3 regions of the Rhizobium sp. CG4 genome follow, and region 2 is predicted to be linked to each of the others. Evidence: predicted binding sites of a transcription regulator. Region 2 holds the regulator's gene; each other region holds the start of a gene.
The links. The regulator PhoB, encoded in region 2, activates phosphate uptake and scavenging genes when phosphate is short. The targets are predictions, from matches to a motif close to TGTCATNNANCTGTCAT.
Positions count from the first base shown of each region.

Region 1: the regulator PhoB is predicted to act here: its motif matches at 897-913, upstream of HGO37_RS03955 (YdcH family protein).
Region 3: the regulator PhoB is predicted to act here: its motif matches at 1,066-1,082, upstream of HGO37_RS06535 (LTA synthase family protein).

Region 1 covers NZ_JABAEG010000001.1:821,556-823,822, reverse strand. Annotated here, with positions in the region: gene HGO37_RS03965 (DUF1244 domain-containing protein) at 1-139, shown strand, start outside; gene HGO37_RS03960 (DUF2312 domain-containing protein) at 298-552, shown strand; gene HGO37_RS03955 (YdcH family protein) at 657-833, opposite strand; gene HGO37_RS03950 (YdcH family protein) at 1,068-1,271, shown strand; gene purE (5-(carboxyamino)imidazole ribonucleotide mutase) at 1,288-1,788, shown strand; gene HGO37_RS03940 (5-(carboxyamino)imidazole ribonucleotide synthase) at 1,785-2,267, shown strand, end outside.
Region 2 covers NZ_JABAEG010000003.1:126,782-129,048, forward strand. Annotated here, with positions in the region: gene pstB (phosphate ABC transporter ATP-binding protein PstB) at 1-14, shown strand, start outside; gene phoU (phosphate signaling complex protein PhoU) at 117-836, shown strand; gene phoB (phosphate regulon transcriptional regulator PhoB) at 867-1,550, shown strand; tRNA gene HGO37_RS10860 (tRNA-Leu) at 1,882-1,968, opposite strand.
Region 3 covers NZ_JABAEG010000002.1:290,842-293,108, forward strand. Annotated here, with positions in the region: gene HGO37_RS06530 (NAD+ synthase) at 1-938, opposite strand, end outside; gene HGO37_RS06535 (LTA synthase family protein) at 1,137-2,267, shown strand, end outside.

The DNA.
Region 1 (2,267 bases), on a different contig from region 2:
TGCCGGTGTCGAGATCAGCAAGGACGAGGCCAGGGAAATCGTCTACGGCATGCCTTACGAGGACTGGAAAAACCAGCACCAGCATGAGGCGTCAGATGCGCAAAAATCAGCATTTGAAATAAATAAGCCAAAGGAATGAAGGTTCGCGCTGTCGAACAGGCTTGACGCGGGCGTTTCCAGTCGGCAGTTCACAGCGGGAAAAAATTGGTGCCATGTTCTGGACGTCGTTCCGTTGACATGTGCCGGATGAAACATGCCCGATCGGGCTCAAGAACAGACAAGATGAAGGAATTCACGATGGATGAGACCAGCACAACAGAAACCGTAGCCGCTGCCGAGTTGCGCCAGTTCATCGAGCGTATCGAGCGCCTTGAAGAAGAAAAAGCGGCTATCCAGGGCGACATCAAGGACGTGATGGGCGAAGCCAAGGGCCGTGGTTACGACACCAAGGCCATCCGCACCATTATCCGCCTTCGCAAGAAGGACGCCAATGAGCGTCTGGAAGAAGAATCCATTCTGCAGACCTACATGGCTGCCCTTGGCATGGAATAAGAGTCCTTCAACGGGCAATAAAAAACTGGCCGTCTCCTGCGAGACGGCCAGTTCTTCTTACACTTCAGCTTCCTGTCGCTCATTGGCGCCGCGGAAGCATATTTTTAATGACGTGTATCTTTTTTGAGTTTTTGCAATTCATCCTTCAGGCGAAGTTTGCGTCGCTTTAGTTCCGAAATCTCATGGTCATTCGATGACGGGGAAGCAAGAATACTTTCGAGCTCGTCCTCAAGAGCTCCGTGTTTCTTTTCGAGCGATGCGATATGAGCCTGTATGGTCATGCTGCACGTCCTTCCTTCTTTTGTGACCTACTTCCAGCACTCCACTGCTGGAGTTTCAGGTTTACGAAACTAATGTGACACGGATTGTTAGGATTGTCGAAGGCGAAATCAGGGCAACATCTGGGCAATTTGGTCGCAATGGATAACTTCCCGTTACCGGCATTTGGTGGTAGAGGCAGGTCAGCGAATGTCAGAACACCGGCAAAGCCGGGATCATAGAGTGGGGATGCAGAAATGCCCGATCAGTCACAGGCAGATATCAGATTGGCATTGGCGCGATTGCGGCAGGAACATGAAGATTACGACGTCGCCATCAATGCGATGATCCAGACCAATTGCGATGCCTTGCGTGTTCAGCGGATGAAGAAGAAAAAACTGGTGGTTAAGGATCAGATGAGTCAGATCGAAGACCAGATCATTCCCGACATTATTGCCTGACAGGGAGCCGGTAAGCATGACGACAGAAACGCCGCCAGTCGCAATCATTATGGGCAGCCAGTCGGATTGGGAGACCATGAAGAACGCTGCCGACACACTGGATGCCCTGGATATTGAATATGAGGCGCGAATTATCTCTGCGCATCGCACGCCTGAACGGCTGTTCAATTTTGCAACAGGCGCACGTGATGAAGGCTTCAAGATAATTATTGCAGGTGCCGGTGGTGCTGCACATTTGCCGGGCATGGCCGCTGCAATGACCTCTTTGCCGGTTTTTGGCGTTCCGGTGCAGTCCAAAACCATGTCGGGACAGGACAGCCTTTATTCGATCGTTCAGATGCCCGCTGGCATTCCTGTCGGCACACTGGCTATCGGCAAGGCCGGCGCAGTCAACGCTGCGCTGCTGGCAGCTGCGGTTCTGGCGCTGTCTGACGAAGATCTTGCAGACCGGCTGGATGCATGGCGTGCCCGCCAGACCGCCTCGGTTGCTGAGTACCCGATGGATAATCCTCAATGAATATTTTGACCATCGGCATTATTGGCGGTGGCCAGCTTGGCCGTATGCTGGCCATGGCTGCTGCCCGTTTGAACTTTAAAACCATTGTTCTTGAACCACAGGCCGATTGTCCGGCGGCGCAGGTTTGCAACCGCCAGATCGTAGCGGCGTATGATGATGCCGCAGCGCTGGCGGAACTCGCTTCGCTTTGCGATATCGTCACCTATGAATTCGAAAACGTGCCGGTCGGTGCCGCTGAAGAGCTGGCGCGGACGGTTGCGGTTTACCCGCCGCCGAAGGCACTCAGCGTTTCGCAGGATCGTCTGGTCGAAAAAACATTCATCAATGGCTGTGGAATCAGAACCGCTGATTTTCGCGCTGTTGATAGCCAGTCTGAACTGGAGAAGGCGCTTTCCGAATTTTCCGGCAAGGGCGTGTTGAAGACCCGCCGGTTTGGTTACGATGGCAAGGGACAGAAGCTGTTCCGTGGCGAAAGTGCT
Region 2 (2,267 bases):
GACGCTTCGGCTAATCCTGGAGTAATCGCCCGCTGTTAACGTGAAAGAATTGTGCCGGAGCGACTTGGAGCCATTTAGCTTCGTCTCGCGTCCTTGCAGAAGCCGGAGACTTTGAAATGACATCGACACATTCGCATATCTTGTCTGCTTATGACGATGAGCTGAAATTCCTGACACGCCGCATCTCTGAGATGGGTGGTCTTGCAGAACAAATGTGCGCGGATGCAGTTCGCGCATTGGTCAACTCCGATGCGGCTTTGGCCCAGAAGGTCATTTCAGAAGACGTCGTACTTGACCACGCGGAACGCGAAATTGGTGACAAGGCAATTGTGACCATTGCCAAGCGTCAGCCAATGGCGGCCGACCTGCGCGAAATCATCGGTTCCCTGCGTATTGCAAGCGACCTGGAGCGCGTTGGCGACCTTGGCAAGAACACTGCCAAGCGCGTAATCGCTGTTCAGGGCACGGGCGTACCACGCAAGCTGGCACGCGGCTTGGAGCACCTGTCCGAGCTGGCACTGGTTCAGCTCAAGGAAGTGCTTGATGTTTACGCAACGCGTTCTGCCGAGAAGGCCAATGCCATCCGTGAGCGTGATGAAGAAATCGACGCTATGTATACCTCGCTGTTCCGCGAACTGCTGACATACATGATGGAAGATCCGCGCAACATCACCACCTGCACGCATTTGCTGTTCTGCGCCAAGAACATCGAACGTATCGGTGACCACGCAACCAATATCGCCGAAACCATCTATTACATGGCAACAGGCAGCCAGCTTGAAGGTGATCGTCCGAAGGACGACAGCTCCAACACGCTCGGTGCTGTAACCGAATAATAGATAGACGGACTTGAGCGGAGTACAGCCATGTTGCCGAAGATCGCAGTCGTAGAAGATGAAGAAGCCCTGAGCGTTCTGCTGCGTTACAATCTAGAAGCCGAAGGCTACGAAGTCGACACGATCACCCGTGGAGACGAAGCAGAAATTCGTTTGCAGGAACGGGTTCCTGACCTTCTGTTGCTGGACTGGATGCTGCCGGGTGTTTCCGGCATCGAACTGTGCCGGCGCCTCAGAATGCGGCCTGAAACAGAACGCCTGCCGATTATCATGCTGACGGCGCGTGGTGAAGAAAGTGAACGCGTTCGCGGTCTCGCCACCGGAGCGGATGACTATGTCGTCAAGCCGTTCTCCACGCCAGAATTGATGGCACGTGTGAAAGCCATGCTGCGCCGTGCGAAGCCCGAGGTGCTGTCTTCGGTGCTGAAATGCGGTGATATCGAGCTTGATCGTGAAACGCACCGCGTTCACCGTAAAAGCCGTGAAGTGCGCCTTGGGCCAACCGAGTTCCGCCTGCTGGAGTTCCTGATGTCCTCACCGGGACGCGTGTTCTCACGTTCGCAGCTGCTCGACGGTGTCTGGGGGCATGATATCTACGTCGACGAGCGTACTGTCGACGTGCATGTCGGACGTCTGCGCAAGGCGCTAAACTTCTCCAATATGCAGGATGTCATTCGCACAGTTCGTGGTGCGGGTTATTCGATGGAAGCCTGATCCGGCTTTTCATCATATAAAAACATCAAAGGCGCGGCTCATAGTCGCGCTTTTTGTTTTTGGGAGAGCTTTCACTACCCATGAGCTTGCAACTCATCGCTGCTACCGTCCTTCGATATGAGGACTTGGCATCCCCGCTTTGGGGCAAAATTGGCCTGAAAACTTGCGGTTTCAGACACGCCCAATCCGACGAGTAAAACTGCGTGCTCGAACTGGTCGAAATCTATCATTTTCGGACAGGCTGTGAGGAGTAATTAAGGCCCTAAACGCAAAAAAGCTCCGGAGACCGGAGCTTTTTTGCAGGCTGATTTAGATAACTAAATCAAGAAATTGGTGCCCAGAAGAGGACTCGAACCTCCACACCCTTGCGAGTACCAGCACCTGAAGCTGGCGCGTCTACCAATTCCGCCATCTGGGCGACGGAGAGCGATGTACGGCGAGCAGCGCTCTATGTCAACGGACTTTTTTATTTTTTATGACAAATTGTTTTCAGTCATACGGATTGGCGATTCAACTAATTGAAAATAAATAGTATTTTTACGTGAAAATTTCCGCGCATGGTTTTGCACAGCCTCTAAGCCCTTGTTTTATGCGGATTCTGCGTTTTGCCTGATTTGCCAAGATGCTGGTTTTGCGTGGCACCAATTCCCTCACATATCAGAGCCTTAAATAAGGCTGGCCTGTATCGATACAGGAATCTCTGGTTGTAACAGAATA
Region 3 (2,267 bases), on a different contig from region 2:
ACCGCAATCGCTGCGCAAATGGCGGAATCGATACCACCGGACAGGCCAAGCACAACGCTCTTGAAGCCGTTCTTGTTGACGTAGTCGCGGAAGCCCAGCAGGCAGGCGCGGTAATCCGCTTCCTCGCCCTCGGGGATTTTCGACATCGGGCCGCTGTGGCAGTACCAGCCGTTTTCAGTGCGCTTCCAGTCGGTGACGGCAAGTGTCGCCTCAAACTGGCTCATCTGAAATGCCAGGCTCTTGTCGGCATTCAGCGCAAAACTTGCGCCGTCGAATACCAGTTCGTCCTGCCCACCAAGCTGGTTTGCAAAAATCAGCGGCAGATTGGTTTCGATAACCTGACGTAGCGCCACCTGATGGCGCACTTCCACCTTGCCGCGATAGTAGGGCGAACCGTTGGGCACCAGCAGCAATTCGGCACCGGTTTCCGCCAGCGTTTCGCACACGCCCATGTCGTTCCAGATTTCTTCGCAAATCGGGATACCGAGCCTGACACCACGGAAATTCACGGGACCGGGCATTTCGCCGGCCACGAATACACGCTTTTCGTCAAACTCGCCGTAGTTCGGCAGGTCGATCTTATCGCGCAGCATCAAGATCTTGCCGCCGTCCAACACGGCGACCGAGTTGTGGCGGCCAAGTTCACCCTGTCTTGGGAAACCGACAATGACGCCGGGACCGCCATCGGCGGTGTCTGCCGCCAGATCTTCAACCGCCTTCAGGCAGGCATTGAGAAACGCCGGCTTCAAAACCAGATCTTCCGGCGGATAACCTGAAATAAACAGCTCGGTCAGAAGCAGAAGGTCAGCACCCTGGCTGGCCGCATCTGCCCTTGCCTCACGCGCCTTGGCGAGGTTGCCCGCCACGTCGCCAACCGTTGGATTGAACTGCCCGATAGCAATTCGAAGAGTATTCGGTGTGGTGTGTAAGTCGCTCATACATAACCATTTAACGTGTGGCGTCTTACTCCGCAATCAGTGATGAGAAGCACAGGCGAGGTCACGTAAATTTCATCCCGAAACACTGTGCATTTTCAACAGTTCATGTCGCGTTCATGAAACTTATGTGACAGTTACATGACAAATTGACGACAGATCTTTTCATGATTCTGTGACCATACCGCCGGAGTGACGACATTGAGTAAATCGGTTCCCGAGATCGAGGAAACCGAGAGGGCTGCTTTTGCCCTTTCAACAAGAAGTATCAAGCGCATAACGATGCTGCTGGGCGAAGCGGTTTTCGTGGTGAATACACTGCTTGGCGCGCTGCTTCTGGTCGTTCTCCTGGAATGGATTGCCCGCGGCACGCTGACCGATGTAGGCACATTTTTAACCTCGACTGCCCGGCCCGGCATGACCACGGTTGCTGCGGTCTTTTTGGCGATGATTGCCCTCGACGCGCTGTTTGGCCGCCACTACCAGTCGTTTATCATTGCGGTACCGGCACTGCTCATCCCGGCCCTCATTTCCAGCCAGAAGCAGTTCTACCTCTCTGACCCGCTCTACCCGTCCGACATGCTGTTTGGCCGGCAGATTTTCCAGCTGCTGCCTGCCATGTTGCAGGCACGGCCGCTGGCGGCGGTCGGTGTGTTTGCCGGTCTTGCCATTGCCATTGTTGCCATCGTTTTTGCAGCCCGCTTCATCTACAAGGCGTCGCCTGCGCTGCCACTCACCGGCCGTCTGTGGCGCTTGGCGCTTGCCGTTCCGGTTTTGGCCGGTCTTGGTTCCCTGATGGAATATTCGCAATATTCCTGGATCCGCGATCGCCTGAACATTATTCCGATGATGTGGGACCAGAAGGAAAACTATCGCCATAACGGTTTTGTCATGGCCTTTACCTTCAACATTCCGATGGCCAATGTCTCGGCACCAGACACCTATAATGCTGACAATATTGCCGATATCTATGCAGACGGTTCGGCCTTTGCCATCAACAACAGCAAAAGGCCTGACGTTATCGTCATCATGAACGAGTCGCTGTGGGACCCGCGCAAGCTCTCCAACGTCTCGCTGACGCCAGACCCGATGCCGACCATTCGCGCCACCCAGTCCGGCAATGTGTTTTCGCCGGAATTTGGCGGCATGACGGCCAATGTGGAATTTGAAGCGCTGACCGGCTTCTCCAACGCCTTCCTGCCCTATGGCAGCATTCCATACCAGCAATATATACGTGGGCCTGTTCCTTCGCTGGCGACCTTCTTCCGCGCTGAGGGTTATTCGGCCATTGCCATGCACCCGTTCCAGGAATGGTTCTGGAACCGCAAGGAG